3 regions of the Janthinobacterium sp. J1-1 genome follow, and region 2 is predicted to be linked to each of the others. Evidence: predicted binding sites of a transcription regulator. Region 2 holds the regulator's gene; each other region holds the start of a gene.
What was found. Region 2 encodes HrcA, which represses chaperone genes, less so after heat shock. Its sites were predicted from a motif close to TTAGCACTCNNNNNNNNNGAGTGCTAA; they were not measured.

Region 1: the regulator HrcA is predicted to act here: its motif matches at 2,127-2,153, upstream of rpoH (RNA polymerase sigma factor RpoH).
Region 3: the regulator HrcA is predicted to act here: its motif matches at 8,730-8,756, upstream of groES (co-chaperone GroES).

What each region holds. Positions count from the first base shown of each region.
Region 1 covers NZ_CP132339.1:1,236,950-1,247,528, forward strand. The annotation lists gene Q8L25_RS05585 (antibiotic biosynthesis monooxygenase) at 1-139, shown strand, start outside; gene Q8L25_RS05590 (hypothetical protein) at 129-578, opposite strand; gene Q8L25_RS05595 (hypothetical protein) at 752-1,015, shown strand; gene rpoH (RNA polymerase sigma factor RpoH) at 1,081-1,971, opposite strand; gene ftsX (permease-like cell division protein FtsX) at 2,449-3,369, opposite strand; gene Q8L25_RS05610 (ATP-binding cassette domain-containing protein) at 3,366-4,109, opposite strand; gene ftsY (signal recognition particle-docking protein FtsY) at 4,123-5,181, opposite strand; gene Q8L25_RS05620 (porin) at 6,612-7,712, shown strand; gene Q8L25_RS05625 (hypothetical protein) at 7,868-8,425, shown strand; gene Q8L25_RS05630 (thiamine pyrophosphate-binding protein) at 8,435-10,132, opposite strand; RNA gene rnpB (RNase P RNA component class A) at 10,308-10,579, shown strand, end outside.
Region 2 covers NZ_CP132339.1:1,483,171-1,493,749, reverse strand. The annotation lists gene Q8L25_RS06730 (VOC family protein) at 1-5, shown strand, start outside; gene Q8L25_RS06725 (LysR substrate-binding domain-containing protein) at 2-892, opposite strand; gene Q8L25_RS06720 (acyl-CoA dehydrogenase) at 1,051-2,232, shown strand; gene Q8L25_RS06715 (CaiB/BaiF CoA-transferase family protein) at 2,232-3,479, shown strand; gene Q8L25_RS06710 (barstar family protein) at 3,517-3,843, opposite strand; gene dapB (4-hydroxy-tetrahydrodipicolinate reductase) at 3,852-4,661, opposite strand; gene bamE (outer membrane protein assembly factor BamE) at 4,680-5,375, opposite strand; gene fur (ferric iron uptake transcriptional regulator) at 5,499-5,930, shown strand; gene hrcA (heat-inducible transcriptional repressor HrcA) at 5,949-6,965, opposite strand; gene Q8L25_RS06685 (HAD family hydrolase) at 7,063-7,788, opposite strand; gene Q8L25_RS06680 (hypothetical protein) at 8,023-8,625, shown strand; gene Q8L25_RS06675 (hypothetical protein) at 8,662-9,267, shown strand; gene mmsB (3-hydroxyisobutyrate dehydrogenase) at 9,430-10,335, opposite strand; gene Q8L25_RS06665 (enoyl-CoA hydratase/isomerase family protein) at 10,356-10,579, opposite strand, start outside.
Region 3 covers NZ_CP132339.1:2,309,319-2,319,897, forward strand. The annotation lists gene Q8L25_RS10485 (oligopeptide:H+ symporter) at 1-1,473, opposite strand, end outside; gene Q8L25_RS10490 (GNAT family N-acetyltransferase) at 1,556-2,122, opposite strand; gene Q8L25_RS10495 (PadR family transcriptional regulator) at 2,221-2,748, shown strand; gene Q8L25_RS10500 (MFS transporter) at 2,745-3,995, shown strand; gene Q8L25_RS10505 (S41 family peptidase) at 4,109-5,779, shown strand; gene Q8L25_RS10510 (hypothetical protein) at 5,804-6,301, opposite strand; gene groL (chaperonin GroEL) at 6,486-8,135, opposite strand; gene groES (co-chaperone GroES) at 8,188-8,478, opposite strand; gene Q8L25_RS10525 (hypothetical protein) at 8,988-9,737, shown strand; gene Q8L25_RS10530 (DUF904 domain-containing protein) at 9,867-10,130, shown strand; gene Q8L25_RS10535 (cell division protein ZapA) at 10,130-10,441, shown strand; RNA gene ssrS (6S RNA) at 10,518-10,579, shown strand, end outside.

The DNA of each region.
Region 1 (10,579 bases), 250 kb from region 2:
CGCGGCGCAGGCCGCAGGCAGGCACGGTGTATTCGACGATTACCGGCTGCGCATCGCCGGCGTGGTACGCGACTATGGCATGCGGGACCGGGTGCAGGCGCCGTCGGACAGCCGTTGCCGCCACGACCCTAGTGCTTGAGCGTGCCTTGCGTGATCTTGACCTTGACGCGGTAGGTGGGAATCGCCGCATCGACGGGCGGCGGCGTGGCCGGATCGACGTCGAGCAAAGTGAAGGTCAGGTGATTGATGGTGATGGAACTGGCGCCATTCGGCATCGAATCGGACAATACCAGGTCGGTGGCGCCGGCGCTATGGAGCAGGGTAAAGCTGTAACTGACATAACCTTTCCACACGCACACGGCGCCGGCGCGGCAGCGGCTGTCGTTGACACGGTCGAGTTTCAAGGTGTCGGTGGCGGTGATGGCGACCTGCTCGCCGGGCGACAGCACATGGATCACGCTGCGTGGCGTATTGCGCGCGTCGCCGGTGCTGGTGGCGGCGCCGCAGCCGGCCAGCAGGGCCACGCTCAGCCACAGGGGCAGCAGGAAGGTGGGGAGGCGGTGATACGGATGATGCATATGGTTCCTTTCAGATGGCGTCCTTGCTTGTAGCCTTCACGGATAAGATGGGTTGATCATAACAAGATGATATTTTCGCGGCGCGCGACTGGCGCGGCCTTGATATGAGGCAATGCCGGCCGCTAACGGTGGCGATCGCGTAGAATGGCTGTTTTGAAAATCAGGAAACAACCATGAAAAAAACCGCCCTGGCGAAAAGCGATGCCAAGAAGTTGATGGGAAAGATGAATGTTCCCGGCGCCGGCGCCTTCGGCAAGGAAGCGGTGGTCGTCGACCGCCGCGAACAGCGCAAACGCGACCAGGCGCTGGGCCTGGTGCCGTTCGCCGTCAAGCTCAACAGCGAGCTGGTGTTGCAGCTGCAAACCCTGGCCAAGGAGCGTGGCGCGGACTTGAACGAACTCGTGGCCGAGGTACTTGCCAAAGGCCTGGCAGCCTGATGGTGGCAAACCATTAAAATCAAAAGGCGCCATGAGGCGCCTTTTTACTGCGTGCTGCCTATCACTTAGACGTACGCGGCCAGCGCGCCCTTCATTTTTTTCAGCGCCGCCACTTCGATCTGGCGAATGCGCTCGGCCGATACGCCGAACTCTTCAGCCAGCGCGTGCAGGGTGGCGCCGGAGCCGTCGTCGTTGGCCAGCCAGCGCGCTTCGACGATGCGGCGCGAGCGGGCGTCCAGCTTGCCCAGCGCCGTTTCCAGGCCTTCCGATTGCAAGCGCGTCACCTGTTCCGCTTCCAGTACCTTGGTCGGCTCGCTTTGCTCCGACGACAGGTAGGCGATCGGCGAAAACTTGTCGTCTTCATCGTCGGTCGGCGATTCCAGCGCGATGTCGCGGCCGCTCAAGCGCGTTTCCATTTCGATCACTTCTTCGCGTTTCACGTCCAGCAGCTTGGCCAGCGCATCGATCTGCTTCGGCGTCATCGCGTCCAGGCCGGTCTTGTGGCTGCGCAGGTTGAAGAACAGCTTGCGCTGCGCCTTCGTCGTCGCCACTTTGACCAGGCGCCAGTTTTTCAGGATGTACTCATGCATCTCGGCTTTCACCCAGTGCATGGCGTACGACACCAGGCGCACGCCCTGGTCCGGGTCGAAACGCTTGACGGCTTTCATCAGGCCGATATTGCCTTCCTGAATCAGGTCGGCATGCGGCAGGCCATAGCCCAGGTAGCCGCGGGCGATCGACACCACCAGGCGCAAGTGCGACAGCACCAGTTCCTGCGCGGCGGCCAGGTCATTTTTTTCGCGCAAGCGCGTCGCCAGCGAGATTTCTTCATCGTGGGTCAACATGGGCAGACGGTTCACGGCCGAAATATAGGCGTCGATATTGCCCAGGTTGCCGGTGAACCCAAGGTTCAGCGCATTATTTTTGGTGGGAACCAATGCGGACATCGTAGTCATGTTTACTCCTCGTAGTCTTGCTTGTTCCATACGGCCCTGCCACGCGGCAGGGACCAGTTTCATTCTTTTTACTGTATCCGGTCTTGCGGTTTGCAGCGCGCGGCGCCATCTTCATCTGGCGGCCCTGGCCTCGCTGCTCACTGGTTTGACATATATTAGCACTCTCTGGTGGAGAGTGCCAATCAGCTCATCCAATCACTCCGATAGCCAAAATACTATGACGTTCGAAAGGCTGATGGTGTCTGGGTAATGCGTTCTTGCATGGGGGATGGCGCCAGTGTGCGCCGATTGTGGCTGACTTGAAAGTGCTGCACAGTAGCCCATGGCAACTATGGCAGAACTGCATATCATTCCCTATGGCAATGTCAATATTCTACGCAGGCTAACTGAAGTGAGCCTTAAGAATACTTGTCAAAAATCAAGGGTATTGCAGGAGGAGGGCATGGGACGGCACCAGAGGCACCGTCCCGTGTGGCGTCAGTTGACTCGCGCCAGGTGGCGCTGCACGCACAGGAAGGCGCCGATCAGGCCCAGGCCGGCGCTGACGGCCAAGAGGCCCGCCATCGGCAGCGGCGCCAGCGGCGTCATCTGGAATTCGGAGGCATACAGGCGCGCAAATTCGGCAATCGCGGTATTGAGCGGTTGCAGCGCCAGCGCCACGGCACCCAGGGCCAGCGCGCCGGCGCACAGGCCCAGCAGGGCGCCCGTGTAATAGAACGGGCGATGGATAAAGGTGTCGGTGGCGCCGATCAGTTTCGAGATGCTGATCTCGTCGCGCTGCGTCATCACCTGCAGGCGGATGGTATTGAACACCACCGCGATCACGGCCACGCCGAGGGTAATGGCCAGCAGCAGCAGCACCAGGCGCAGCACGCCCAGCAGCGCGGCCAGACGCTTGACCCAGGCCGAATCGACTTGTGCCGATTCCACACCGGGCAGCTGGCGCAGCAGTTCGGCCACCGCATCGACATCCTGCGCTTCGGTGGCGGTATTGAAGGCGTTCAGTTTCAGTACGTAACTGTCGGGCAGCGGATTGTCGCCCAGGGTGTTGAGCACGTCAGCCAGGCCGCTCTTGCTTTTTAGCGACTCGAGCGCGTCTTCGCGCGGAATAAAGACGATTTTCGCTTTCGGGTCGTGCACGATCTTGCGCATCTCGCCGGCCAGGCCGCTCGCCTGTTCGCGTGGCGTATCGATTTTCATGAACACGCTGATTTCCGGATCGACCGACATCTGCTCGGACATCGGGCGCACATTGTCGAGCATGGTCAGGCCGGCAAACGGCAGCGACAGGGCAATCGCCACCACCAGCACGTTGAGCAGGAAGCCGCCGGGCGACTTGCGCAAATGAATCAGCGCCGAACCGAGCGCAAAGCGGTGTTGGCGGAACCAGCCTCTCATGCGTCTTCTCCCTGTATATCGTCGGCATCGGGCTTGGGCGCGAAATCGGGGTCGGGCGTGGCGAACACGGGTGCCTCGGTGGCCTTGTCGATGGCCACCAGCTGGCCGTTTTTCAGGTGGATCACGCGGGCGGCCGCGTCGAGCATCTGTTCGTCGTGGCTGGAAATGAGGCAGGTCACGCCCACCGAGTGAAACGCTTTCAGGGCCTCGAGCACCTTGTTGGCGCTGGCGCGGTCCAGGTTGGCGGTCGGCTCGTCGGCCAGGATGATCTGCGGACGGTTGACGATGGCGCGCGCGATCGACACGCGCTGCTGCTCGCCGCCGGACAGCGACAGCGGCCGCGCCAGCGCGCGGTCGAGCAGGCCGACCTTGTCGAGCGCGCGGCGGGCGCGCTGTTCGGCCGCCGCCTTGTGCGCACCGACCACCAGCAGCGGCAACATGACGTTGGCCAGGATGGAGCGGTCGTTCAGCAGTTTTTGCTGCTGGAAGATCAGGCCCATATTGCGGCGAAGAAAAGGCACGCCGGCCGGTTTCAGCTTGGCCATGTCCTGGCCATTGACGATCAGCTTGCCCGAGGTGGGGCGCTCCATGGCGGCGATCATTTTCAGCAGGGTGGACTTGCCGGCGCCGGACGGCCCCGCCAGGAACACCAGTTCGCCTTTGGCGATGCTCAGCGAAATGTCGCTCAGGGCCACCGCATCGGAAGTATATTGTTTGGAGACGTGCTGAAATTCAATCATGTGATGGGCAGGTTTATCCGAGCAAGGCTTCGACAAATTCGGCAGCCACGAAAGGCTGCAAGTCTTCAATTTTTTCACCGATGCCGATGAAATACACGGGCACCGGACGCACGCGGGCGATCGCCGCCAGCACGCCGCCCTTGGCGGTACCGTCGAGCTTGGTAATCACCAGGCCGCTCAGCTGCAGGGCGTCGTCGAACGCCTTGACTTGCGTCAGCGCATTCTGGCCCGTATTGCCGTCAATCACCAGCAAGGTTTCATGCGGCGCGCCTTCCATGCCCTTGCCGATCACGCGCTTGATCTTTTTCAGTTCTTCCATCAGGTGCAGCTGGGTCGGCAGGCGGCCCGCCGTGTCGACCATCACCACGTCGATTGAGCGCGCCTTGGCCGACTGCACCGAGTCGTAGGCCACGGCGGCCGGGTCGCCCGATTCCTGCGAGATCACGGTAATGTTGTTGCGCTCGCCCCAGACCATCAGCTGCTCGCGCGCGGCGGCGCGGAAGGTGTCGCCGGCGGCCAGCAGCACCGATTGCCGGTTCGACTGCATGTGCTTGGCGAGCTTGCCAATGGTGGTGGTCTTGCCGGCGCCGTTGACGCCCGAGATCATCATCACCAGCGGCTTGTGGCGGCCCAGTTCGAAACGTTTTTCCAGCGGACTCAAGAGATCGATCAGCAGCACTTTCAAGGCGGCCTTGACGGCGGCGGCGTCGAGCAGCTTGTCTTCCTTGACTTTCTTTTTCAGGGCCGTCAGCAGGTAATCGGTGGCGTCGATGCCGGCGTCGGACATCAGCAGCGCCGCTTCCAGCTCTTCATACAGGGCGTCGTCGATCTTGGCGCCGACAAACAGTACCGACAGGGTATTCGAGGTTTTCGACAGGCCGGCCTTCAGGCGCGTCATCCACGATTTCTTTTCCGGCTCGGCGGCCACGATCACGGGTACCAGTTCGGCCGGCGCGCCGGACAGGGCGCCAGGCTGGGACGGCGGTGCCACCGGGGCGGCAGGAATGACAGGTTCGACGGTGACGGGCGCTGCCTCGGGAGAGGCGGTTTTTTTCTTGAAGAAACTAAACATGGGTATGTGGTGGCGGGTGCTTGCGCTTGGCCCGGCGGCGCCGGACGCTATGGATCGGCCTATTCTACCAGAGCGTGCCCGCCACTTCACGGATTGGCAACATTGCGCGTGCCGCTGGCCAGGCCAGGCTTCCGTGCGCCCGCCCACACTTGCCAGGCTGCGCCGCGCCGCTGCCATGGCCATCAACGGGCATGTATATCCATGGCCATCAACGGGCATGTATATATATGTACCGATTCAGCCGGCGCGCCATGCACGGCAAGATTGAGGATGCGGCGGGCGAGTGCGCGTGGATCACCGGGCGGCATCGGTGCCGCCTGCGCAGGTGCGTGTCGATGCGCGGGGCAGGGCGGCGCTGCACCGCGACTGCCGGAACGTAACCGGGGAAACTGGATGAAAAACTTCCGGTACCCGGTGGTTTCATGCGCCTGCTCAGGCGCGCCCGGCGTTTTTGAAGCGCGAAACAAGCCGTAATCCGTCGGCAAATTTTTTAAAAGAAAAAGAAAATATTGCTGACCAGAACAATAAATCAGTTGATTTACATCAAATTGTCGTTTTTAAGCAACAAAAATGACAAAATATTCAAGAATTAACATTGTAAGAAATTGTTTCAAATGTGTTGAACTTTGCAAGCAAAAGTCGCTGTCATGTTCGCTGTTACAGTGTGCTGCAGCGGTGCTGAAGCGGGTGAAAATGTTTCCAACAAGCTCATTTAAATTACCGGAGAGTCAGTAATTTCCTGCTCATCCGGTCTCTTTCCAGCCTTGCTCAAGGGAGCCCGGCATTTCTTGCTACGCCCTTCAATCATGCGTCATTGCACCAAATTGGCGCGCCTTTTGGTGCGTTTTTGAGGGGTCGCCTGCAAAGTTTGACGAGGGGGTGTATGCTTCGTCCCGTTCATCCATTATCACCTTACAAATTGTGTGCATTGTCGCGTAAATAGGTAAGCATAAATGATGGCTGAAGCATGTTGATGTTTTAATCATGGCTCTGCTACTGTTGCGCTAATACAACGGGTTCCTGAAAGGCATGCGCTATGATGAAATGGTCAATCAGGCCAATGCATTGATTGGCAAGGGGCAGTGGCTCTGTCGCGCAGTACGGTTGGCGATAGTGAGGGGGTCGTAAAACGCCCCAGGCTTGGTACCGGAAGTAACATGTTGGAACTTGATGGAATGCGCAACGATCGTTATAGTGCCGCTTCCGGTGCCGCTTGAGCACCCGAACTGGCGCACGAAATACGGTCTTATGCAGCCTTCAAGCTAATCGGTGCAATAGCGTGCCGAGTCCAATATGACTGTTCCTCCGACCGGAACAGCAGTGGCAGGTGGAGACCTTGCCCTCACTCATAAAAAGCGCTCTGCTAGAGCGCAGCTCGAGATGCATAGGCTGTATTACTTTTTGCTTCAAAAAATTAAAGGAAACATGCAATGAAAAAAACTCTGATCACCCTGGCAGTCCTGGCAGCAGCCACCGGCGTAGCCCAAGCTCAATCGAGCGTTGTCATCTACGGTACCGTTGACGCTGGTTTCGTCAGCGAGCGCGGTGGTGTTAACGGCACCGTGAACAAAGTGGACAGCGGCATTGGTTCGGCCTCGCGTCTGGGCTTCAAAGGCACCGAAGATCTGGGCAATGGCCTGTCGGCTATTTTCCTGTTGGAATCGGGCTTCAGCGTTGACAACGGTCAGCAAGACGTATCGGGTACCCTGTTCAATCGTCAAGCCTACGTTGGCCTGAGCAGCAAAACCACCGGTACCCTGACCCTGGGTCGTCAATACACGCCTTGGTACAACACCCTGTCGAAAGTTGCTGATCCATTCGCAGTTGGCTACGCTGGCTCCGCAAAAAACCTGTTCCCAGCGAACACCCGCACCAGCAACACCGTGATGTACGCATCGCCTAGCTACAACGGCTTTGACGCTGATGTTGCTTACAGCGCCGCTGCCAATGGCAATGAAAACCCGCTGTCGAGCAAAATCGGCCGCAAGGTTGGCGCATCGGCTGGTTACTCGAACGGTCCTTTGAATGCACGTATCGCCTTCAACAGCACCTCGAACGACGTGGCAAACGGTGCTGGCACTGGCGTTGTAGAAGCCGGTAGCGGCCGCAACTGGCTGGCAGCTGCCAACTACGATTTCGCAGTGGCTAAAGCTTATGTCGCTTACGGCGTCAACAAAGGCCTGAACAGCGCAGTGCGCAACAACACCAACCGCCAGGCTTACAGCCTGACCAACCTGTCGGCTGTTGCCAGCAATGACAGCACCACCGCACTGATCGGCGCAACCGTACCAGTTGGTCCAGCTGGCACCGTGATGGCTTCGTACATCCACGTCAACGACAAAGCTGGCACCAACGCCGATGCGAACCAGTTCGCACTGGGCTACTCGTATGCTCTGTCGAAACGTACCAGCACCTACGCTTCGTACGCCAAGATCTCGAACAAAAACAACGCAGGCTTCACTGTTGGCAACTACAGCAATGCCGGTTCGGGCGATCAAGCCTTGAACGTTGGCGTTCGTCACTCGTTCTAAGCTGAACTACGCGCAAGCGTAGTCCGCCACACAGGGTGTCCGCTTGCGGATGCCCGCCGTGATAAAAACGCGCTGTCAGACTATGGTCTGGCGGCGCGTTTTTGCATTTGCGACATCAGTTACAATATTGCTGTTAATAAAGTAGGGGAAATGTCATGTACCAAAGAAATTCGCCGCGCCTGGGCGCCTTGCTGCTGGCCTTGCTGATGATGGGCGCCGCGGACGCCGCGCTGGCCGTTACCAAAGACAAGCAGCCAGCCGGGCTGGCGCGCTATGGCGTGGCCGTGTATTCCGACCTGTGCCTGCAAAAGGACAGCGGCGAAATCGGCGGACAGCGCGTCACCCTGCACCGCTTTGCCGAGGCCGATACGGTCATCTATGAATTCACGGCCGGCTCGCTGAGCTGGCCGATCGTCGCCAACGATGTCAACCTCGACGCCGCCACCGGCGCCTTCGACTTTACCATCGCCGGCGCCGACAATGAAGAACGCACCATCGCCGGCAAGTTTTCAAAGGACGGCAAGACCCTGACCCTGGAAGGCGATTATTGCGGCGGCAATGTGCGCATGCCGATGAAGCTGTCGCGCATCACCGACTTTGGCCGGCCGTTGAAGAATTGCACGCCATGCCCTGCCGTGAAGCCGGCGCCGGAAGAACCGGCCGAACCTGCCGCGCCGGCGGCGCCGGCCAGCGCGGAAATGCCGGTGGCCTGAGTCCGATCCTTATTGCTTCGCCAGCTCAGCTTGGGCGCGGATGGTGTCCAGGGTCGCGTTCGGCGTGATCAGGTTGCCGTCATAGCGCAGCTCGATCAGGGCCGGCAGCCGTTTCTCGCCGGCGTGCGCCAGCGCGCGGCGCAGGGCAGGGGCGAATTCTTCCGTGGCGTTGACCACTTCGCCATGCGCGCCATAGGCTTGCGCCAGCGCCGCAAAATCGGGATTGTGCAAGGTGGTGCCCGAGACGCGGCCCGGGTAATCGCGTTCCTGATGCATGCGTATGGTGCCGAACATCTGGTTGTTGAAGACGATGATCACCACGCCGGCGCCGTATTGCACCGCAGTCGCCAGTTCCTGGCCATTCATCAGGTATTCGCCGTCGCCGGCAAAGGTGATCACCGTGCGTTCCGGCTGCACGATCTTGGCGGCAATCCCGGCCGGCACGCCATAGCCCATGGCGCCATTGGTCGGCGCCAGCTGCGTGCGCATGCCGCCGTAGCGGTAGAAGCGGTGCGCCCATGAGGCATAGTTGCCGGCGCCATTCGTGATGATGGTGTCGCGTGGCGCCTGCGCCATGATGTCCTGCGTGACTTGCCACAGGTCCAGCGGCGCCTGGCCATCCTGGAAAATCGGCGGGCGCTGCTGGTAAGCGGCCAGCTCGGCTTTCGCTTCGGCCGGCGTGTGGCGCCAGGCGGCGGCGTCGACCGGCTCCATCGCGGCCAGCATGGCGCAGGCTGGCGCCATGCCGCTGTTGATCATCAGCTCGGCCTGGTAGACGCTGCCCAGCTCTTCGGCGTCGGCATGCACGTGCACCAGGCGCTGGCGCGGCACCGGGGATGCGAACAGGGTATAGCCGCCGGTGGTCATCTCGCCGAGGCGCGGACCGAGCGCAATCACCAGGTCGGCCTGTTTGACGCGCGCGGCCAGCTTCGGGTTGATGCCGATGCCGACGTCACCTATATAGTTGGGGTGTGCATTGTCGAGCAGATCCTGGAAGCGGAAGGCGCAGGCCACGGGCAGGTGGTTGGCCTCGGCAAAGCGCCGCACATCAAGACAGGCTTGCGCCGTCCAGGTAGCGCCGCCCAGCAGCAGCAGCGGCTGCTTAGCCTCGGCCAGCATGGCGCGCAGCTGGCCGACCTGGCTGCCCGATGGCGACGCCTGCACCGGCTGGTAGGCGCGCGTGTCGGCCACGGTGGCCAGCGCGATCAGCATGTCTTCCGGCAGCGCCAGCACCACCGGACCGGGCCGGCCGCTGGTGGCGACCTGGAAGGCGCGCGCCAGGTATTCGGGAATACGCTCGGCGCGGTCGATCTGCGCCACCCACTTGGCCATCTGGCCGTACATGCGGCGGTAGTCGATTTCCTGGAACGCTTCGCGGTCGACGAAATCATTGCCGACCTGGCCGATGAACAGGATCAGCGGGGTCGAATCCTGGTAGGCCGTGTGCACGCCGATCGAAGCATTGGTGGCGCCCGGGCCGCGCGTGACGAAGCAGATGCCGGGCTTGCCGGTCAGCTTGCCGTAGGCTTCGGCCATGAAGGCGGCGCCGCCTTCCTGGCGGTTGATGATGAAGCGGATGCTGGACTCGTGCAGGGCGTCGAGCACATCGAGATAGCTTTCGCCAGGCACGCCAAAGGCGGTGTCGACACCGTGGATCTGCAGGGCGTCGACCAGGATCTGGCCGCCGGTACGGGAGGATTGCGTCATGTTCGGCTCTTTATGGCAAGGAGGGTGAAAAAAAGCGGGCAAGCGTGCAGCTTGCGCCATTTTAGGGGAGCCGTTTTCAGCCGGCTTTTGAAATGGCGACACCGAATTTCACAATCGCCCGGCGCACGCCACGGCTTTTTGCGCAATCATGCTGCGGCGCGGTACAATGGCGGGTGAAGCAGGCCAGACAGTCGCTGGCTGGTGCAGCAATGCACCGGCGGGAGGAAGGTCCGGACTCCATAGAGCGGGGTGACGGTTAACGGCCGTCCGCTGAAAGCTGCAAAGTATAAGGCGAGGAACAGGGCCACAGAGACGAGCGTATTAAGTTACGGTGAAACGCGGTAACCTCCACCTGGTGCAATTTCAAATAGGCACGCGATGATGCTGCTCGCGGAGCGTGCGGGTAGAAAGCTTGAGCGCCGGAGTAATCCGGCGCCTAGAGGAATG
Region 2 (10,579 bases):
TTTAAGCCGCTTCGGCCTGCAGCCAGGCGCGAAACTGCTGCAGCGCCGGCTTTTCATGCGCCGCTTCGGGCGTGATCAGATAATACGCACGCTGGCCGCGTAGTGGGCGCTCGCACACGATCTGCAATTCGCCGCGCGCCAGCTCGGCCTCGACCAGCATGCGTGGCAGCAGCGCCACGCCCTGGCCCTGCACGGCCGCCATGGCCAGCATGGAAAACAGTTCATAGCGCGCGCCATACTTTGCTTCGCCCTCTACCTGCATGGCGTCAAACCACTGGCGCCAGGCGCCCGGGCGCGTGCTTGGTTGTAACAGGGTCAGTTCCAGCAGATCCTGCGGCTGCCAGTTGTCACGCGCTTGCAACAGGCGTCCACTGGCGACGGGCACGATCTCTTCGTGCATCAGCAAGGTGGCGCGCGTGCCGGGCCAGCGCCCCAGCTGCTCGGGCGTGCCCGCATACAGGGCGCCATCGTATTCCGTATCGGCAAACATGAACGGTTTTGTATACGCATCGATATGCACCACGATCTCGGGCTGCCGCGCGGCCAGACCGGCCAGGCGCGGCATCAGCCAGCGCGTGGCAAAGGTGGGCACGGACGCCAGCTGCAAGGCGCCGCCACCCTGGCGCGCCATGGCGTCCAGGGTATCGCGCTCCAGCCCATCGAGGCGGGCGGCGATCTGGCGCGCATACGAGGCGCCGGCGCTTGTGAGCACCACGCCATGGCGGGTGCGCTGAAACAGTTGCACGCCGAGAAAACTTTCAAGGGACGCAATCTGGCGCGACACGGCGCTTTGCGTCAGCGACAGTTCGCGCGACGCATGGGTATAGCTTTGGTGGCGCGCGGCCGCTTCAAAACAATTGAGCGCCTGCAGCATGGGGATCTTGCGGGACATGGAGCTGCCTGGACGTTAAAAGCCACAGTATGCCGCAAGATATGCTTATGGCGCATATCTGGGTGCATAAAAATCGTTTGCGCAAGGCAGGCCCACACCCTACCATGAGTCCCATTCAATCTTGCGCCGTCACTGGCGCTCACCTTGCGAGGCCCGTGATGAGCAAAACCGTATTCAACTGGAATTCCCCCCTGCTGCTGGATGAACAGCTGACAAGCGACGAACGCGCCGTGCTGGACGCGGCGCGCGACTATTGCGAGGGCAGCCTGGCGCCGCGCGTGCTCGAATCGTTCCGCCATGGCCGCACCGACGCCGCCATCTTCCGCGAAATGGGCGAACTGGGCCTGCTGGGCTCGACCATTCCGGAAGAATACGGCGGCGCCGGCCTGAACTACGTGTGCTATGGCCTGGCCGCGCGCGAAGTCGAGCGCATCGATTCGGGCTACCGTTCGATGATGAGCGTGCAATCGTCCCTGGTGATGGTGCCGATCAACGCTTTCGGCAATGAAGAAACGAAACAGAAATACCTGCCCAAGCTGGCCACCGGCGAATTCATCGGCTGCTTCGGCCTGACCGAGCCGAATCACGGCTCCGACCCGGGCAGCATGGTCACACGCGCCCGTAAAGTGCCGGGCGGCTACAGCCTGTCGGGCGCCAAGATGTGGATCACCAACAGCCCGATCGCCGATGTGTTCGTGGTGTGGGCCAAGGACGACGAAGGCGCGATCCGCGGCTTCGTGCTGGAAAAAGGCTGGAAAGGCCTGTCGGCGCCCGAGATCCACGGCAAGGTGGGCTTGCGCACCAGCATCACCGGCGAAATCGTCATGGACGAGGTGTTCTGCCCCGAAGAAAACGCCTTCCCCGACGTGCGCGGCCTGAAAGGTCCGTTTACCTGCCTGAACAGCGCCCGCTACGGCATCGCCTGGGGCGCGCTGGGCGCGGCAGAAGACTGCTACCTGAAAGCGCGCCAGTACACCATGGACCGCCAGCAATTCGGCCGCCCATTGGCCGCCAACCAGCTGGTGCAAAAGAAACTGGCCGACATGCTGACCGAAATCACCATGGGCCTGCAAGGCTGCTTGCGCCTGGGCCGCATGAAGGACGAAGGCTCGGCCGCGGTGGAAATCACCTCGATCATGAAACGCAACAGCTGCGGCAAGGCGCTGGACATCGCCCGCATGGCGCGCGACATGATGGGCGGCAACGGTATTTCCGACGAGTTCGGCGTGATCCGCCACCTGGTCAACCTGGAAGTGGTCAACACCTATGAAGGCACGCACGATGTGCACGCGCTGATCATCGGCCGCGCCATCACCGGCATCGCCGCCTTCAGCAACTGATGGACGCCCTCGCTTCAACCCTGCGCCCGGCGCCGTTGACGGGCTTGCGCGTGCTGGACCTGTCGCGCGTGCTGGCCGGCCCGTGGGCCGGGCAATTGCTGGCCGACCTGGGCGCCGACGTGGTGAAAGTCGAGCAGCCGGGCCGTGGCGACGACACCCGTTCCTGGGGTCCGCCCTATCTGAAGGACGAAGACGGGCGCGACACTGCGGAAGCCGCCTACTTCCAGTGCGCCAACCGCAACAAGCGTTCGCTGTGCATCGACCTGGCCGCGCCCGAAGGCCAGGCACTGGTGCGCCGGCTGGCACAAGAAGCCGATGTGCTGCTGGAAAACTTCAAGCTGGGCGGCCTGAAGCAGTACGGGCTCGATGCGGCCAGCCTGCTGGCGCTCAATCCGCGCCTGGTGTACTGCTCGATTACGGGCTTTGGCCAGGACGGGCCATACGCGGCGCGCGCCGGCTATGACTTTTTGATCCAGGGCATGGGCGGGCTGATGAGCATTACCGGCGTGCCCGATGGCGAGCCGGGCGGCGGGCCGCAAAAAGTGGGCGTGGCGCAGACCGATATCATGACGGGGCTGTACGCCACCATTGCGGTGCAGGCGGCGCTGGCCGAACGGACTCGCTCGGGGCTGGGCCAGCATATCGACCTGGCCCTGCTCGACGTGCAGGTGGCGGCGCTGGGCAACCAGGCGGCCAACTATCTGTGCGGAGGAAAAGTGCCGCAGCGCATGGGCAATGCGCATCCGAATATCGTGCCCTACCAGGATTTCCCGACCGCCGATGGCGACATGATCCTGGCGATCGGCAACGACGGCCAGTTCGCGCGCTTTTGCGCCATCGCCGGCCACCCGGAATGGGCGCAGGACGAACGTTTCGCCACCAATCCGCAGCGCGTGGCGCACCGGGCGATATTGATCCCGCTGTTGCGCCAGGCGACGGTGATGCGCACCACCGACGAATGGATCACGGCGTTCGAGCTGGCGGCCGTGCCGTGCGGCCCCGTCAACCGCATCGACCAGGTATTTGCCGACCCGCAAGTGGTGGCGCGTGGCCTGAAAGTGGAGATGGCGCACCCGACGGCAGGCACGGTGGCGCTGGTGGCCAACCCGGTGCGATTATCAGGCTCGCCGGTGCAGTACCGCTTGCCGCCGCCGTTGCTGGGGCAGCATACGGACGAGGTGCTGGGGCAGTGGCTGGGGTTGGGCACAGCGGAAATTGACGGGCTGCGCGAGCGCAAGATCGTGTAAAACAAAACGCCGGATCGTGTACACGATCCGGCGTTGTTTATTTCAACGTCAGCTTCAACGCCGGCTTCTCGCCATAATCCTCATAGCGTTCGTTGATGCCGGCGATACAGAACGTCACTTCTTCCAGCAGATCCGGCGCCTGCGCCTTGAGCGCGTCGGCATCCTGCAGCACGATCTCCAGCACTTCGTTCGGCTTCAGGCGGAATTTGCTCATGCCGTCTTCGTCGCGCAGATAGCTGAGGCAATCGACCCAGGCGTCCATGCTGTTGCCGTAAAATTCAGGGAAACCGAAAGCTTGCACGCATTGCGCGTGAAAGCTCGCTTCGTCGGTGATCTCTTTGCCGTTCAGTATCGCAGTGGCCATGTCGGTCCTCAGTTCTTCAGCGACAGCACGTCCTGCATGTCGTACAGGCCGGTTGGCTTGTGGGCCAGGAAACGCGCGGCGCGCAGGGCGCCATGGGCGTAGGTGACGCGGCTGCTGGACTTGTGGCTGATCTCGATGCGCTCGCCGATGCCGGCAAACAGCACCGTATGGTCGCCCACGATATCGCCGCCGCGGATGGTGGCAAAGCCGATGGTCGACGGGTCGCGTTCGCCCGTCACGCCTTCGCGGCCGTACACGGCGCATTCCTTCAGGTCGCGGCCCAAAGCCCCCGCCACCACTTCGCCCATTTGCAGGGCGGTGCCCGACGGCGCGTCGACCTTGTGGCGGTGATGGGCTTCGATGATTTCGATATCGTAGCCTTCGGACAAGCTTTTCGCGGCCAGTTCCAGCAGCTTCATGGTGACGTTCACGCCCACGCTCATGTTCGGCGCGAACATGATGGCGGTCTTTTCGGCGGCGGCGGCAATCGCCGCCTTGCCGGCCTCGTCGAAACCGGTGGTGCCGATGATCATCTTGATGCCGTGCTCGGCGCAGTACGCCAGGTGCTGCAAGGTGCCTTCGGGACGGGTGAAGTCGATCAGGTAGTCGGCATGGGCCAGGCCTTTGGCCAGCTCGGACTCGATCGCCACGCCGGCCGGCTTGCCGAGGAAAGCGGCGGCATCCTGGCCGATCGATGGCGCACCGGCACGGTCGAGCGCGCCAGCCAGCACGGCGTCGGGCGCGTTGCCGACGGCTTCGATCAGGATATGGCCCATGCGGCCACTGGCGCCGGCGATTGCAATTTTCAGTTCAGTCATTTTAATGTTTACAGCAACTTATTTGGTGGGGGCAGGTGCAGGCTCGGCCGGCGTGGAGGCTGGCGTCACGACGGGTTTGGTCACCGGAATCATCGCCGGCGTATTGTCCGGGTTAGCCGGCACGGCGGACGGCGCTACCGGCGACGGCACCACGGCGGCCGGCGCACCGGCCTTGGCCAGCTTGGCGAATGGCGACGGGCCGGCGATGCGGTCGATATATTCTTTTTCGGTCGGCAGGTTGCCGCCTTCGAAGCGCGCGACCTTGCCTTCCTTGTCAAAGTGGACGACCACGCGGCTGCTGGTGGTTTCGCCACTACCGCGGGCCAGGCGGAACGGGTAATCCCAGCGGTCGGCGTGGAACAGGTCGGCCAGCAAGGGCGTGCCGAGGATAAAACGGACTTGGTCGCGCGTCATGCCTTCTTTCAGCTGGGCCAGCATCTCTTCGGAGACAAAGTTGCCTTGCTGAATGTCCGGGCGGTACGGCGAGAAAAACCACATGAATTTCTGCAGCGGTGTAACTGTCGTGGTCTGGGCGCCCTGGTCGGGCACGACTTCCTTGCCTTCTTTCTGGGTGATCGCCGGTTTTTCACCAAGGATGCCACGGCTGGCACAGCCGGTCGCCATCAGCGCAACGCAAACCAGGCCTGCAACGACCGGTGCTCGGAATGAAATACGGTGACGCAAGGATGGCAATACAGCCGGTGTGACGCGCATAAATGACCTCAATTTGATGAACAAAACGCCAGGAGTGACTGGTCCACCCAAAAATGCTTATTTTGGCACTCGCCGACAAAACGCTATATGATAAAGCACCTGACCCACATACGAGCAACAAACATGAGTAACAATCCTAGTGATCTCAAGGCAAGCGGCCTGAAAGCCACCCTGCCACGGCTGAAGATACTCGATATCTTCCAGAGTAGCCCGGTACGCCACCTGACGGCGGAAGACGTCTATAAAATTCTTCTGGCCGACAATATGGACGTTGGCCTGGCAACTGTCTACCGTGTCCTGACCCAGTTCGAACAAGCTGGATTGCTTAACCGCAACCATTTTGAAACGGGCAAGGCCATTTTCGAGCTCAATGAAGGCTCCCACCACGATCACCTGGTGTGCCTCGATTGCGGCAGGGTCGAAGAATTCTTCGACGAGTCGATCGAAATACGCCAGCAGAAAGTGGCTGAAGAGCGCGGCTTCAAGATCGCCGAACACGCGCTGGCCATCTACGGCAACTGCATCAAGCCAGCCTGCCCGCACCGGCCAGCCTGACGCAGCACTGCTACGGCCTTAGTGATGGCTCAATGCATTTGAGAGCAATTTGGCCGTAATATCGACAATCGGAATGACCCGCTCGTAGGCCATACGGGTCGGTCCGATGACTCCCAACGTGCCCACGATCTTGCCGTTGACTTCATACGGCGCCGTCACCACGCTCATTTCATCCATCGGCACCAGGTTCGATTCGCCACCGATAAAAATCTGCACGCCGGTGGCCTTGCTCGACACATCGAGCAATTGCATCAGGCCCGTCTTCTGCTCGAACATGTCGAAGAGCTGGCGCAGCGAACTCATGTTCGATGACAGATCGCTCACGCTGAGCAGGTTGCGCTCGCCCGAAATCACCATGTCGTCGCTATGGTCGGCCATCACTTCGCTGCCCGCCTCGACCGCCACCTGCATCAGGCTGCCCATATCGTCGCGCAACTGGCGCAGCTCGCCCTGCAGGCGCACGCGCACGGCGTCGAACGACAGGCCGCCATAATTCTGGTTGATATAGTTGGCCGACTGGATCAGCTGCGACGGCGTATAGTCCGCTTCCGTCAGCAGCAGCCGGTTCTGCACGTCGCCGCCGGGCCCTACGATCACCAGCAGGATGCGTTTTTCGGACAGGCGCAAAAATTCGATCTGCTGGAACACCGATTCGCGGCGCGGACTCAGGACCACGCCGGCGAACTGCGACAGCGAGGACAACATCTGCGCCGCGTTGGCGATGGTCTTTTGCGGCTGCTGGGTCTGCAGGCGCAGGCGCGAATCGACCATGTGCTCGTCCAGATGCCGGACCGTCAGCAGGGTGTCGACAAAGATGCGGTAGCCGCGCGGCGTGGGAATGCGGCCGGCCGAGGTGTGCGGGCTGGACACATAACCCTGCTCTTCCAGGTCGGCCATGATGTTGCGGATGGTGGCCGGCGACAGGTCGAGGCCGGAAATCTTCGACAAGGCGCGCGAACCGACCGGCAGGCCGTCGGCGATATAGCGCTCGACCAGGGCTTTCAGCAGGGTTTGGGCACGAAGTTCGAGTTGCATGGTGTTTTCAGTTATACAAGTAGGCTGGCATGCAACAGGCGAACGCCGGCGCTGCAGCAACAGCAGCCATTATGCACGTTCGCCCGCGCAACGGCGATCAATCTTCCAGTTGCGCCTGCAGCCAGAGCAGCAATTCATCAAAGTTGGCGCAGATGGCGTCGGGCCGCACGCCGGCCGCCAGGTGGGCGTCGCTGCCGCGCCGGTTCATCCAGACGGCCCGCATGCCCGCATCCTGCGCCCCCGTCACATCGAAATACAGATCGTCGCCCACATACACGGCCTCGTGCGGCGCCACACCCAGCGCTTCGCAGCCGGCCAGGAAAATCGAGGCGTCGGGCTTGGCCACGCCAAACTCGCTGGCGGCGATCGATACTGTAAAGTGCTGTGCCAGGCCGATAATTTCAAGGTCGGCATTGCCATTCGAGATCGAACCGACCAGCAGCCGCTGTTGCATCCAGGCCAGGCCGGGCAGGACATCGTCATACAGCGTGACGCGATGGCGGGCGGCCAGGAACTGCGCGACGGCCTGATCGACCAGGGCCGGGTCTTCGCCGGCCGCATCGAAGGCCGTCAGCAGGCCGGCGCGGCGCAGTTCGATCAGGTTGCCATGATAGTGCGGCTGTGCATTGAGCAGGTCGAGCCGGTGCCGGCGCAGCGCCTCGATGGAAAACTGCTGCGCCACCCGGGGCGCGTGGCTGGCCAGCCAATCGTGCAGCAGGGTTTCGGCGGCGGCGATCACGGGCGCGATCGGCCACAAGGTATCGTCCAGATCGAACAGGATGGCCTTCGGCGGAACAACGGTGTGGACAGCGGTAGTGGTCATGGCGGCAATCATTATCAGGGCACAGGCAAGCCCTATTGTCGCACCGATCGCAGGGCGCGGCATGCCGGCCGGCCCCGCATATGCGGACGAATCAGGGCTGGCGCGGGAAAAATTGTTACAGGGTGATACAAGGCAAGATCAATCGCCTTGCCAGATAGACTAAAATAGGCGCCATTCCAATGCGGCGCCAGCGTCCGTGTTGCGCTACCCTACCTAATTCGTTTTGGAGAATGTATGAAAAATGTATACCTGCGCTCGATGCTGGCGGCGGCTTGCGCTGCCACTCTGGCAGCCTGCGGCGGCAGCGGCGGCAATATGTATTTGAGCGGTTCGGTGATCGGCCTGGCCAAGACCGGCCTGATACTGCAAAATGGCGGCGAAGAACTGCCCGTCACCGCCGGTTCCTCCAGCTTTGTGTTCGTCAACCTGATCAAGTCCGAGGACCGCTACGATATCAAGATCAAGCAGCAACCGAAGGGCGCGACTTGCACGATGACCAATGGCAGCGGCAAGGCGAACAGTTATTCCGTCTCGACCGCCTATGTCTCCTGCATTACCGACACATATGCCCTGAGCGGTTCGATCACCGGCCTGAGCGCCAGCGGCCTGACCCTGGTCAATGGCATCAGCGGCAGCATCAGCCCGCTGCAAGAAGCGACGAGCTTTACCTTCCCGGCGGTCGCCGACGGTTCCACCTATAACCTGTCCATTTCCAGCCAGCCGGCCGGCCTGACCTGCAAATTCCAGGGCTCGACCAGCCCCGACGGCCACGATATCGTCGGCGTCATGGGCTCCGGCCCCGTCAGCTCGTTGGCACTCAACTGCGCACCGAAGTAAGCCGTGCGATCCGTGAATACCCTTTTGGAGAAATACATGAAGTCATCCTGCCTGCGCCCTCTCGCCGCGCTGTTGCTGACCGTCGGCCTGGCGGCCTGCGGCGGCAAGGCCTCGTACGATGTATCGGGCACCATTTCGGGCCTGAGCAATGCCGGCCTGGTGCTGGCCAACGGCAGCGATACCGTTTCGCCGGCCGTCGGCGCCACCACGTTTACGTTCCCGAAGCGCATCGACTACGGCACCAACTACACCATTACGGTCAAAACGCCGCCGGCGCACATGAATTGCAGCGTATCGGGCGGCACCGGCTCGGCAGGCCTGTATGTCAGCATTGAAGCCTTTGTCAGCTGCCAGCAAAACGCCTATACGGTCGGCGGCACCATCACCGGCCAGACGGTGGACGGCCTGGTACTGGGCAATGGCAGCACCGCGACCCAGTTGACGGTGGCCAAGGCAACGGCAACCTTTGTCATGCCCGATTCGGTAGCCGATGGCAATTCCTACGGCATCAGCGTCATCACCAACCCGGTCGGACAGACTTGCACGGTGGCGACCAATCCCACCACCGGCCTGTCGACCGGTGTCGGCATCATGGGCGAGGCAAAAGTCGAGAGCGTCCGTATCGTCTGCACCACGCCCTGATCGGCCGGCCCGCAATCAGATATCACCAATTCGTATACTCGGTATTTGAAAGATAAATTGGAGTTATATGTGGCGATGCAGCATACTGCATCTGTCTCCTCCAACTCTTCCAAGAATTGGATTTAGCCCGCTTTTACCAGCGGGCTTTTTTTTGTCCAAAATTCAGGCGGCGTTTTTGCCCGTCTCTGGCTGGAACAGCTGCACGATGCTGGAAAAATCCTGGGCGCCATGGCCGGCCTGCGCATGCAGCTGGTACAACTGGCGCACCAGGCCACCCAGGGGCGTGGCGGCACCGGCAGACAGGCTAGCTTGCTGGGCAAGGCCCAGGTCTTTCAGCATCAGGGCCGTGCCGAAGCCGCCGCTGTAGTTGCGTGACGCGGGCGCCGTCTCCATCACGCCCGGCCACGGGTTGTAGACTTCCAGGGTCCAGTTGCGGCCCGAACTCTTGGCCATGATGTCGGACAGCACGGACGGATCGAGTCCGTGCGCCACGCCCAGGTTCAGGGCTTCGGCCGTGCCCGCCATCAAGATTCCCAGCAGCATGTTGTTGCAAATCTTCGCCACCTGGCCGGCGCCCGCCTCGCCCGCATGAAAAATATTCTTGCCCATCTTTTCCAGCAGCGGACGGGCGCGCAGCAAGGCGTCCGCTTCGCCGCCGACGATAAAGGTCAAGGTGCCCGCTTGCGCCCCCGCCGTGCCGCCGGACACGGGGGCGTCCAGCATGGCAAAGCCGCGCGCGCTGGCCGCCTGCGCCACCTGGCGCGCCACCTCGGCGGCAATCGTGCTGCAGTCGATCAGCAGGGCGCCCGGCTTGGCCGAGTCGAGCACGCCACCATCAAGAAGGTACAGCTCCTGCACGTGTTTGTTAGCCGGCAGCATGGTAATGACGGCGTCGGCCGCCTGTACCGCCGCGCTGGCGGACACTGCCGCCGTGGCGCCGGCGTCGACCAGCGAGGCCACGGCCTCCGGCGCCAGGTCGAATACCGATACATGAAAGCCGGCCGCGACCAGGTTGCGCGCCATCGGCGCCCCCATGTTGCCCAGGCCGATAAAGGCGATATGTTGCATGGTGTCTCCTCTTGTTTGTCTTATGCCAGGTCGGCCAGCGGATGCGCTGTCCACGGCGCCTGGAAATATTCATTCAGGTAAGCTTCGCCGAGCTGCTCCAGGCTGGCCGGCTGCCATTGCGGCGCACCGTCCTTGTCGATCAGCAAGGCGCGCACGCCTTCGGCAAAGTCGGGATGGGCGCAGCACTGCACCGCCACGATCAGTTCCAGTTGAAATACTTGCGCCAGGCTCAGGTGAAGAGTGC
Region 3 (10,579 bases), 830 kb from region 2:
AAAGAAGAACATCTGGAAGGCCGTGACGCTGATGCCGCTCTCGGCGATCTTGCCGATCACGCCTTCGTTCATCACGCTGCGGTTGACGATCAGCACCCACAGGTTGCCCACCGTGGTCGACAGGTTCCAGAAGCTCATGATGGCGCCCTTCATCGACACGGGCGCCTGGCTGTAGGCAAATTCCAGGCCGGTGGCCGAGACCAGCACTTCGCCGAAGGTCAGCAGCGCATACGGCAGGATCTGCCACATGATGGAGACGGCGCTGCCGCTGTCCAGGGCCAGTTGCAGCAGGCCGATGACGATCCAGGCCAGCGAGGAAAAGCCGATGCCGGCCGTCATGCGGCGCAGGGCCGTCGCTTCCAGGCCGAAGCGGTTCAGCATCGGGTACAGCACCAGGTTGTTGAACGGGATCAGCAGCATCACCAGCATCGGGTTCAGCGCCTGCATTTGCGCCGGCAGGAACCAGCTCGGTTTTTCCATGGTGTTGGCCTGCACGATCCAGGTCGAGGCTTTCTGGTCGAACAGCGAGAAGAACGGCGTGACCAGCGCAAAGATGACGAGGATGCGCAGCACGGCGCGCACGCCTTCGACGGCTTCGTCCGGGTGGATGCCGCGTGCGCGTTCCAGCTGCATCGCCGTGCCGATGCTGCCGAAAGCCAGCAGCAATACCAGCGCGGTACAGGCCGAGATCACGAAGCCCCATTCAGGGATGCTGTAGAACGCATACAGGGCGCCGATCACGCCGACATAGGCGACATACAGGCCGGGGCGCGAACCGCCTTCGACACGGGCCAGCAGGGCGGTGCGGGCGACGCGGGTGAACGAATCGGGATTCGGCGGCGCCGGCGGCACGTGCACGTATTTCTTGGCACCCATCCAGAAGACGACGGTGGCGGCCAGCATCATGATGCCGGGAATGCCGAAGGCGATCGACGGACCGTAGTCGCGCAGGAACATCGGCATCAGCAAGGACGCGAAGAAAGAGCCGAAGTTGATGATCCAGTAGAACAGGTCGAACACCAGCTTGGCCTTGTGCTTGTTGGTCTGGTCGAACTGGTCGCCGACAAACGAGGCCACCAGCGGCTTGATGCCGCCCGAGCCGAAGGCGATCAGGAACAGGCCGAAATAGAAGCCGTTGACGCTGCTTTCAAAGATGGCCAGGCAGGCATGGCCGGCGCAATACACCAGGCTGAGCCAGAAGATGGTGTTGTACTTGCCAAAAAAACGGTCGGCCAGCCAGCCGCCCAGCAGCGGGAAGAAATACACGCCGATGACAAACGTATGGAACACATGCTTGGCTTCGCCCGTACGCTGGTCGATCGGTATCATCAGCAGCAAGGTGCTGATCAGGAACGGCGTCAGAATATTGCGCATGCCATAAAAGCTGAAACGTTCGCAGCCTTCGTTGGCGATAATGTACGGAATCTGCCGCGGCATCTTGCCGGTGGCGGTTTGTGTCTCGGCCGTTGACATTGGCTCTCCCAGGTAGTTTTTTTGTAAGCCGCGATGCTAAGGCCTGCCGCGTTTGCTGGCAACAGAAAAAACGGCTTCAGCCCTATTTCGCAGGGATTTGTAAGGGTTTGATTTTCAGAAAGACACTACTTTGTGGCACTTTCGCGGCAGGCACGGCAGGGCGCGGCAGCAGCAATTGCAGGTGCAGCATGCCGTCCTGCGGCGCGGCGCCATCGAGCACGAAACCGCACGCCAGATACAAGGTCAACGCCGCCTGGTTGTCCTGCGCCACGGCCAGCCGCACTGTGGCCAGCTCCGGGATGGCGCAGGCGTGTTCGACGGCCGCCTGCACCAACTGCCGGCCCAGTCCCTGGCCGCGCGCCGGCGGCGCCACATACACGCCCCACAGGCTGGCTTTGTCATGCACCACCGCGATCGCTTCGCGACGCAGGCCCGCCATGGCGATCAACTGCGCATCATTAAAAATGCCAAATATTATTTGGTTCTGGGTAGGCTGCAGGCGCTGGCGCATCTGTGCCATCGGCAAGCTGCTTTCCAGCGCATGCGTGGTGCAAAAGGCGGCCGGCAGTTCGGCGATGCCGGCCAGGCGCAGCGCGCGGTAGGCGGGCGCGTCGTCGGGGGCGAGGGGGCGGACGGGGAAGGCGGGCATGCACCGAGTATCGGGTGTTGCGGCCGGAAAGTAAACCTTGCGATCTGGTCCTTGTTTGCATAAGATATATCTTATTGCGATATATCTTAAGGAATGCCATGAGCTCTTTGTTCCGCCCCACGCCCTTGCCCCAAGCTGCCCGGCCCGGTGATGACAGCGGCGCCGGCGCCAGCGCGCGTGGCCCGAAAATGTTTGATTCCGGCACCTTGCGCTATCTGGTGCTGCAACTGATCGCCGACCAGCCGCGCCACGGCTACGACATCATCAAGGCGATCGCCCAGCGCGCCGGCGGCGCGTATGCGCCCAGTCCCGGCGCCATCTATCCGCTGATGCACGGCCTGGTCGGCCAGGGCCATGTTGCCGTCACGCTGGACGGCAACAAGAAGCTGCACAGCATCACGCCCGAGGGGCAGGCCTTCCTGGACGCCAACCGTGCCTATGTCGACGCCATCGCCGCGCGCATCGCATCGTCGCCGGAGCAGTGTGACGACCTGCGCCATCTGATGCATGAACTCAAGACGATGGTGATCGCGCGCGCGCATGCGGGCGAGCCGGGGCAGGCCAGGCTGGACGCCATCCGCGCCATCTTGCGCCAGGCGCGGCGCGATATCGAGGAGCTGGCATGACGTCAGCTCCTCATCCGACACCCTTGCTCGATCCGGCGCGTGAACGCTGGATGTTGTGGCTGCTGGCGCTTACGCAATTCACGGTGATCATGGATTTCATGGTGATGATGCCGCTGGCGCCGCAGCTGATGCAGGCTTTCGATATCGGTCCGGCCGCCGTCTCGGGCGCCGTGTCGGCCTATGCCTGGTGCGCCGGCCTGTCGGGCTTGCTGGCCGCCACGTATATCGACCGCTTTGACCGCAAGCGCCTGCTGCTGGTCATGTTCTGCCTGTTTACCGTATCGAACCTGGCGTGCGCACTGGCGCCGAACTTTCATGTGCTGCTGTGGTCGCGCGCATTCGCCGGCCTGACCGGCGGCGTGCTGGGCGCCATCACCATGGCCATTATCGGCGACGTGATTCCCGCCGAGCGGCGAGGCGCCGCCACCGGCGTGGTGATGACTTCGTTTGCCATGGCGGCCATCGGTGGCGTGCCGATCGGCGTGGTGCTGGCCGCGCATTTCGGCTGGGCCTCGCCGTTCTTCCTGCTGGTGCTGCTGTCGCTGCTGGTGTGGCTGGGCGCGGCGCGCGTGCTGCCGTCTTTGCGGTCGCACCTGGCTGGCACGCCCACGCCGCTGCGCGAAGTGCTGCCGAACCTGCTGGCGCTGTTGCGTGAACCGCGCCATGTGCAGGCGTTTGCCTTATCTGTGGTGAACATGACGGCCGGCATGCTGCTGATTCCGTTCATCTCGCCTATGCTGGTGGGCAACCAGGGCCTGGCGCCGCTGGACGTGACCTGGGTGTATCTGGCGGGCGGCTGCGCCACTCTGGTGACGGCGCGCATGGTGGGGCGCTGGGCCGACCGGGCCGGCAAGCAGACGGTCTACCGCTGGATGGCACTGTTCTCCATCGTGCCGATGCTGCTGATCACGCATTTGCCGCAGCTGCCCTTGCTGGCGCTGATGCTGGTGTTTCCGCTGTTTATGGTATTTGTTTCGGGCCGCACCATCCCGCTGCAGGCGCTGCTGACGACCATCCCCGCGCCACAGCAACGCGGCGCGTTCCTGAGCGCCAATTCGGCGCTGCAAAGCGTGGGCAATGGCCTGGGGGCGTGGCTGGGCGGGCTGACCCTGCATACCGACGCGGCCGGCCATATCAGCGGCTATGGCATCAATGGCTGGATCGCGGCGGGCTTGTCGCTGCTGACGGTGTGGTGGGCCGCGCGCGTCAGCGGCGCGGCGGGGCCGGCGGCAGTGACCATGCGGTAAAGCATGGTTATAAAGCGTGTATTTTTGATAGTTTTTTGCCGCTACACTCCAGGCTGGTTAAAAACGGAAAAAACATGCGCCCCCATTCCCTCTCGCTCTGTGTCCTGATATGTATGTCTTCAATTGCCATGGCCGCGCCAGGCAAGCCTCTGGAACGCGCCGGTGATCAGAAAGCGTACTTGCAGGGCAAGCGCAATGCAGTGCAGGACAGCATCAATGAAAGCTCAACACCAGGGCAGTTGCGCGCGGCTGCGGCGCGCTTTGAAGGTATTATTGCCGAACTGGACCAGCCTGCCATGCGCGACCTTGCCAATGGCTCCACTTACCTGCGAGCCGAGCGTCTCAACAATCTGATTCCGCTGGCCGAGGTCTACCTTCGCCTCGGCATGAAGGACCAAGCCCTGGAGGCGCTGGAGCAGAGCCAGCGCTCGAGCTGGCTTCCGGTCCCATTCGACCAGGCGCCGGCCTTCGAGGGTTTGCGCAACGAACCTCGTTTCGCGGCAATCAACGCCCGGGCCCGGCTTGGAACGACCATGTTCGATACGCCAACCCTCGCTGCGGGCGACAAGGAAAAACTGAGTGTCGAAGAGCGTATCGCCGGATTGTCCCTGTTCTGGCACGAAGCGCGCCAGCATTTCGTGTATTTCGACCATGTGCCGGACCTGGACTGGAACAAGGTCTACCTCGACTACTTGCCCAAGGTGATGGCGGCGCAAACCACGCGCGACTATTATGAGGTCCTGATGCGGCTGGCTCCCTTGCTCCAGGACGGGCACACGAATATCTATCCGCCGGAGGCGTTGACCAGCAAGTACTATTCCCGTCCGCCGATCCGGACCGCCCTGGTCGAAGACAAGGTCGTGGTGGTCCAGGTCCGCAGCCCATCGCTTGAAAACATCGTCAAGGTGGGCGACGAGATCGTGGCGATCGATGGCCTGGCCGTGAAGGCGTACGCGCAGCAAAACGTCGCGCCGTTTGTGAGCAGTTCTACCCCGCAGGACAAAATCGTGCGCACCTATACCTATCAGCTGCTCGCTGGCGATGCCGCCAAGCCGGTCCATCTTTCACTGGTGGGCGCTGACGGCGTGCAACGCGATACCAGCGTGCGGCGTAGTGGCTACCAGGATGTTGGCAAGTCGCCGGAGTTTGAGTTCAAGCTGCTCAAGGACAATGTTGCCTATATCGCGCTGGACCATTTTGAAAGTGATGCCGGTGTCCGGGCATTTGAAAAAGCATGGCCGGCTATCCAGAAAGCAGCGGCATTGGTGATTGACGTCCGCAACAACGGCGGCGGGTCAACCGGGTTCGGCCACCAGATACTGCGTCACTTGAGCAACCAGCCTGTCAGGGGTTCCGCCAGTTATGTTCGGCTGGACGATCCTGTGATGCGGGCACAGCATGGTAATTCCGTGCATTGGCTGCGCCTGGATGGCGATGCCGGTGAGCACCCACGCAACGCACAAGTGTTCACCGGTCCCGTCGCCGTGCTGGCCGGACCGCGCAGCTTTTCCGCGGCCGAGGACTTTCTGGTCGCCTTTGACCAGCTTCAGCGTGGGTTGATTGTCGGCGAGGCATCTGGCGGCAGCAGTGGCCAGCCACTGAGCTTTGAACTGCCCGGTGGCGGCATGGCGCGCATCTGCGTCAAGCGTGACACCTACCAGGACGGCCGTGAGTTCGTGGGCAAGGGCGTCATGCCGCACATCGAAGCGCGGCCCACGCTGCAAAGCGTGCGCACCGGAGAAGATCCGGTACTGGCCGCCGCATTGTCGGCCCTGGCGCGCTAACGCCGGTCGGTGGGCCGACCCGGCCTAGTTGGCGACGCGGTTCATCGGCGCGCTTTCCTTGCGCCAGCGCTCCAGGCTCAGCAATTCCCCTTCGGCCGTGTCTTCCACCAGGATGCGCTTGCCGTCTGGCGTGACCAGAAAGCTCTCCCAGCGGTGCGCCGCATCGGGCGCGTTTTCAAAAAAGCTCAGTTGAAAATAGGCCTGGCCATCGACCAGGCGCTGTTCGGGCGCCGTTTCCATCACCGCGCCATGTGAACGCCCGCCCGAGGCTTTTTCGATATGCGCCGACCAGGCGCGGATTTCCGGCAGCGCCAACAGCGCATTGACCGCCTTGTCGTCAGCCTGTGCGGCGGGCGCCTCCTGCATCGCCGGCGCTGTCGAGCTTGACGGCGGCTGATACACATAATAAGCGCCCAGTGCGGCGGCCAGCAGGCCGGCCAGGATGCCGGCGGTAATGGCGGTTTTGGAAGACGAGGCGCGTGGCGGCATGGTGGCGAACAAGAGGTGGATGATGGCGGCCATGCTAAAGCAAAACCGGGGCGCGGGCAATCGCCTGTTGGCGGCAAAAAATGGACGAAAAAAAGCCACCTTCCGTGGAAGATGGCTCTCGGGGTTGCCGCAGATAAAAGAGCAGCTTTTGGCCTGCCAGTGATCATGCGGCGATGCGGCCCGGCGACGCCGTCGCCTGCGCGCCGGGCCGCAGGGGTTACATCATGCCGTCCATGCCACCCATGCCGCCCATGCCACCCATGCCGCCGCCCATGCCGCCGCCTGCTTTGTCGTCAGCGATTTCGCAGACCATGCAGTCGGTTGTCAGCATCAGGGAAGCGATCGAAGCGGCGTTTTGCAGCGCCGAACGGGTCACTTTGGCTGGATCCAGCACGCCCATTTCGACCATGTCGCCATAGGTGCCGTTGGCGGCGTTGTAGCCGTAGTTGCCCGAGCCAGCCAGTACGGCTGCCACGACGACCGACGCTTCTTCGCCGGCGTTCTGCACGATCATGCGCAGTGGCTCTTCCATCGCGCGCAGGACGATCTTGATACCTGCGTCCTGGTCCGGATTGTCGCCCTTGACCGTGATGTTGGCGCGTGCGCGCAGCAGGGCTACGCCGCCGCCTGGCACGATGCCTTCTTCGACGGCAGCGCGGGTCGCGTGCAGTGCATCTTCAACGCGGGCTTTTTTCTCTTTCATTTCGACTTCGGTGGCTGCGCCAACCTTGATCACGGCAACGCCGCCAGCCAGTTTGGCCACGCGCTCTTGCAGTTTTTCACGGTCGTAGTCCGAGGTCGCTTCTTCGATCTGCACACGCACTTGTTTCACGCGTGCTTCGATCGAGGCAGCTTCGCCGGCGCCGTCGATGACGATGGTGTTTTCCTTGCCCACTTCGATGCGCTTGGCCTGGCCCAGCTCTTCCAGCGTGACTTTTTCCAGGGTCAGGCCGACTTCTTCGGCGATCACTTGACCACCGGTCAGGACAGCGATGTCTTCCAGCATGGCTTTGCGGCGGTCGCCGAAGCCTGGTGCTTTCACTGCGCAGGTTTTCAGGATGCCGCGGATGTTGTTCACAACCAAGGTAGCCAGTGCTTCGCCTTCGATGTCTTCCGCGATGATCAGCAGTGGACGGCCAGCTTTGGCAACTTGTTCCAGTACCGGCAGCAGGTCACGGATGTTCGAGATTTTCTTGTCGCACAGCAGGACGAATGGATTGTCCAGGATGGCAACTTGTTTCTCTTGGTTGTTGACGAAGTACGGCGACAGGTAGCCGCGGTCGAACTGCATGCCTTCCACGATGTCCAGCTCGTCGTTCAGCGACTTGCCGTCTTCCACGGTGATCACGCCTTCTTTGCCGACTTTTTCCATCGCTTCAGCGATACGCTCGCCGATCGAGTAGTCCGAGTTGGCCGAGATCGCGCCAACCTGGGCGATTTCCTTGGTGGTGGTGCAAGGACGGGCGATTTTTGCCAGCTCTTCAACCGTTGCAGCGACAGCCTTGTCGATGCCGCGCTTCAGGTCCATCGGGTTCATGCCGGCGGCAACGAACTTCATGCCTTCGCGCACGATGGCTTGTGCCAGCACGGTCGCGGTGGTGGTACCGTCACCGGCGTTGTCGCTGGTGCGGGAAGCAACTTCCTTGACCATTTGCGCGCCCATGTTCATGAGCTTGTCTTTGAGTTCGACTTCTTTCGCTACCGATACGCCGTCCTTGGTGACGGTAGGGGCGCCGAACGAGCGCTCCAGAACCACGTTGCGGCCTTTCGGGCCCAGGGTCACTTTGACTGCGTTGGCGAGAATGTTCACGCCTTCGACCATCTTGGCGCGCGCTGCGTCGCCGAATACTACTTCTTTAGCTGCCATGTTCAATTCTCCAGAAATTTCGGAATAGATCTATTTAAAACGTGGAAACGAATTACTGAACGACGATCGCCATGATGTCTTCTTCGCGCATGACCATCAGTTCCTGGCCATCGACCTTGACGGTCTGGCCGGCGTATTTGCCGAACAGGACGCGGTCGCCTACTTTGACATCCAGAGGACGGACTTTGCCATCGTCGAGAATCTTGCCATTGCCTACGGCAAGGACTTCGCCTTGATCCGGTTTTTCAGCAGCTGCATCAGGAATGATGAGGCCGGACGCAGTCTTGGTTTCCTGGTCGAGGCGTTTGACGATGACGCGATCGTTCAATGGGCGCAGATTCATACAAAACTCCTTAAAGTTCAATGGATAAGTGTTGCTCGATCCTGGCCAGCCCGGCATCGTGCCAGGCCCGCTGTCGACCGACCGCCGTATCGAGGAATCAATAACGGCATGCAACGAATCAAGCAAACCTCGATCGTCCCGTGCCTGTCCGCCTCTGGCGGGAATGCGCTGCGGCGTCGCCCACCGCGCGTACTCCTTGCCGAAAGCTGGCAAGCATCGGTATGTCATGAGGATTGCTACGAAAGAGTTTGTTAGCACTCTCTACTAACGAGTGCTAATTATAGGGACGGCAGGGGGCTTATTCAAGGGGAACATATATATACACGATCCGTGCAAGTGGCATTCGGGCTGGGGTTTGCGCTGGCGCAAGCCATCTTCCCGGGCGTCAGCGGCGGATGCGACTCTAGCATGGCCTGGGCGGCAGGGCTGTTCCTGTACACACAGGAAACATTGCATCGCGATCAAATTTGCTAAGATGATCAGTATTGCTTATCAAACACTTCACTATCATGCCTACCTTGTTTTCCCGTCATGCCCTTTGCCTGTCCCTCGCCGCCTTCGGCCTGGCCTGTTCCGGCCATGCCACCGCGCAAACTTTTCTCGACGAACTGACGGTGGTGAGCCTGCCGCCACAGGACAAGGAAGCGCTGATGAATGAACTGTTCAACGATTTGAACAAGGACGACGACGACCAGGAAGCGCATGTGTGGGACAACGCGGGCGCGAAGGCGGCCACCATGCAAGCCGTCTACAGCTTCAGCAATTCCGGCATGACCGAACACAGCCTGAAGGCGCATGTGTGCCGCGACCTGAAATTCGTCGTCACGGCCGGCGGCAGGACGCAGGACCTGAGCCGGCGCACCTGCTCGCAAAACAGCGGGCGCTGGGATATCCAGGGCAAGGATGCTCCGCCCGTCACTTATCCGCCCTTCCTGTCCGACGTCACGGTGGCCACGCTGAACGCGCAGGAAAAGAAGGATCTGCTCAACGCGGCCGTGCGCACCCTGAAGGACGAAGAGGATGGCAAGCGCCGGCAGTGGAGCAACCAGGGGCTGGGCAACAATGTTCCCCTGCGCGTGAGCCTGACGCCGTCCGACACGGGAACCAAACCCGGCAGTTTTACCACTTGCCGCGACCTGACCATGGTGTTCGACGGTAAAAACGGCAAGCAGGAACTGCGCCGCCGTTCCTGCGAAAACCGCTATGGCACGCTGGACATCGAACCGGACTACGAAGAGCCCGCGCAAAGTGGTCGTTAATACATCAGAAATAGTGACGTGATGATAAAAAGCATGTATTTACCGGCAACTACGCGTATTGATGTAATTATGTGTGTCAGCAACGTGATTCGATTGACGCCCGCATGACCTGCGCCCTATAGTGGCGGGATGATTTCCGAATTCAACGAATTATCCGACAAAATCGGCCTGCTGGCCGAAATGACCCATGCGCTGCGTCGTGAAAACGCGCAACTGCGCAAGGACAATGCCGCCCTTGCCGCGGAGAACGCGCTGTACGTGCAACGCATGCGCGAGGCGCAGGAGCGGGTCGAGGCGCTGCTGGAAAACATTCCGCAACTGGTGCAGGCGGGCCTGGAACAGGCCGCCTCCGAAGCCATGGCCCAGGCGGCTGACAACGGGAAGGAAGCGTAATGTCGCGTGTCGATGTCAATATCATGGGCCAGTCGTACAGCATGGTCTGCCGCGATGGCGAAGAGCGCGCGCTGCGCGAAGCGGCCATTTATCTGGACAGCAAGATGAAGGCCATCCGCGACGCGGGCAAGGTCAAGGGCAATGACCGCATCGCCGTGCTGGCGGCGCTGGGCGTGGCGGCGGAATTCTTGTCCGTCAAGTCGCCGCAAGGGCCGCTGTCCGAGCTGACCATCATGGAAGTGAAGCAAAAAATCTCGGCCATGCACATGGTGTTGGACAGCGCGCTGACGCCCCAGGAAAATTTATTTTAAGCAGCGCTTAAGTGCCCGGGCCGCGTTTTCTGTACGAATTCCCTTTGCGATGCGCGGACTAAGGAGTAAACTTCGGCCTACCCTGCGGTGTTCGCGATTGCCATATATTCCTTGAACCATTTATGCGCATCGGTTGCG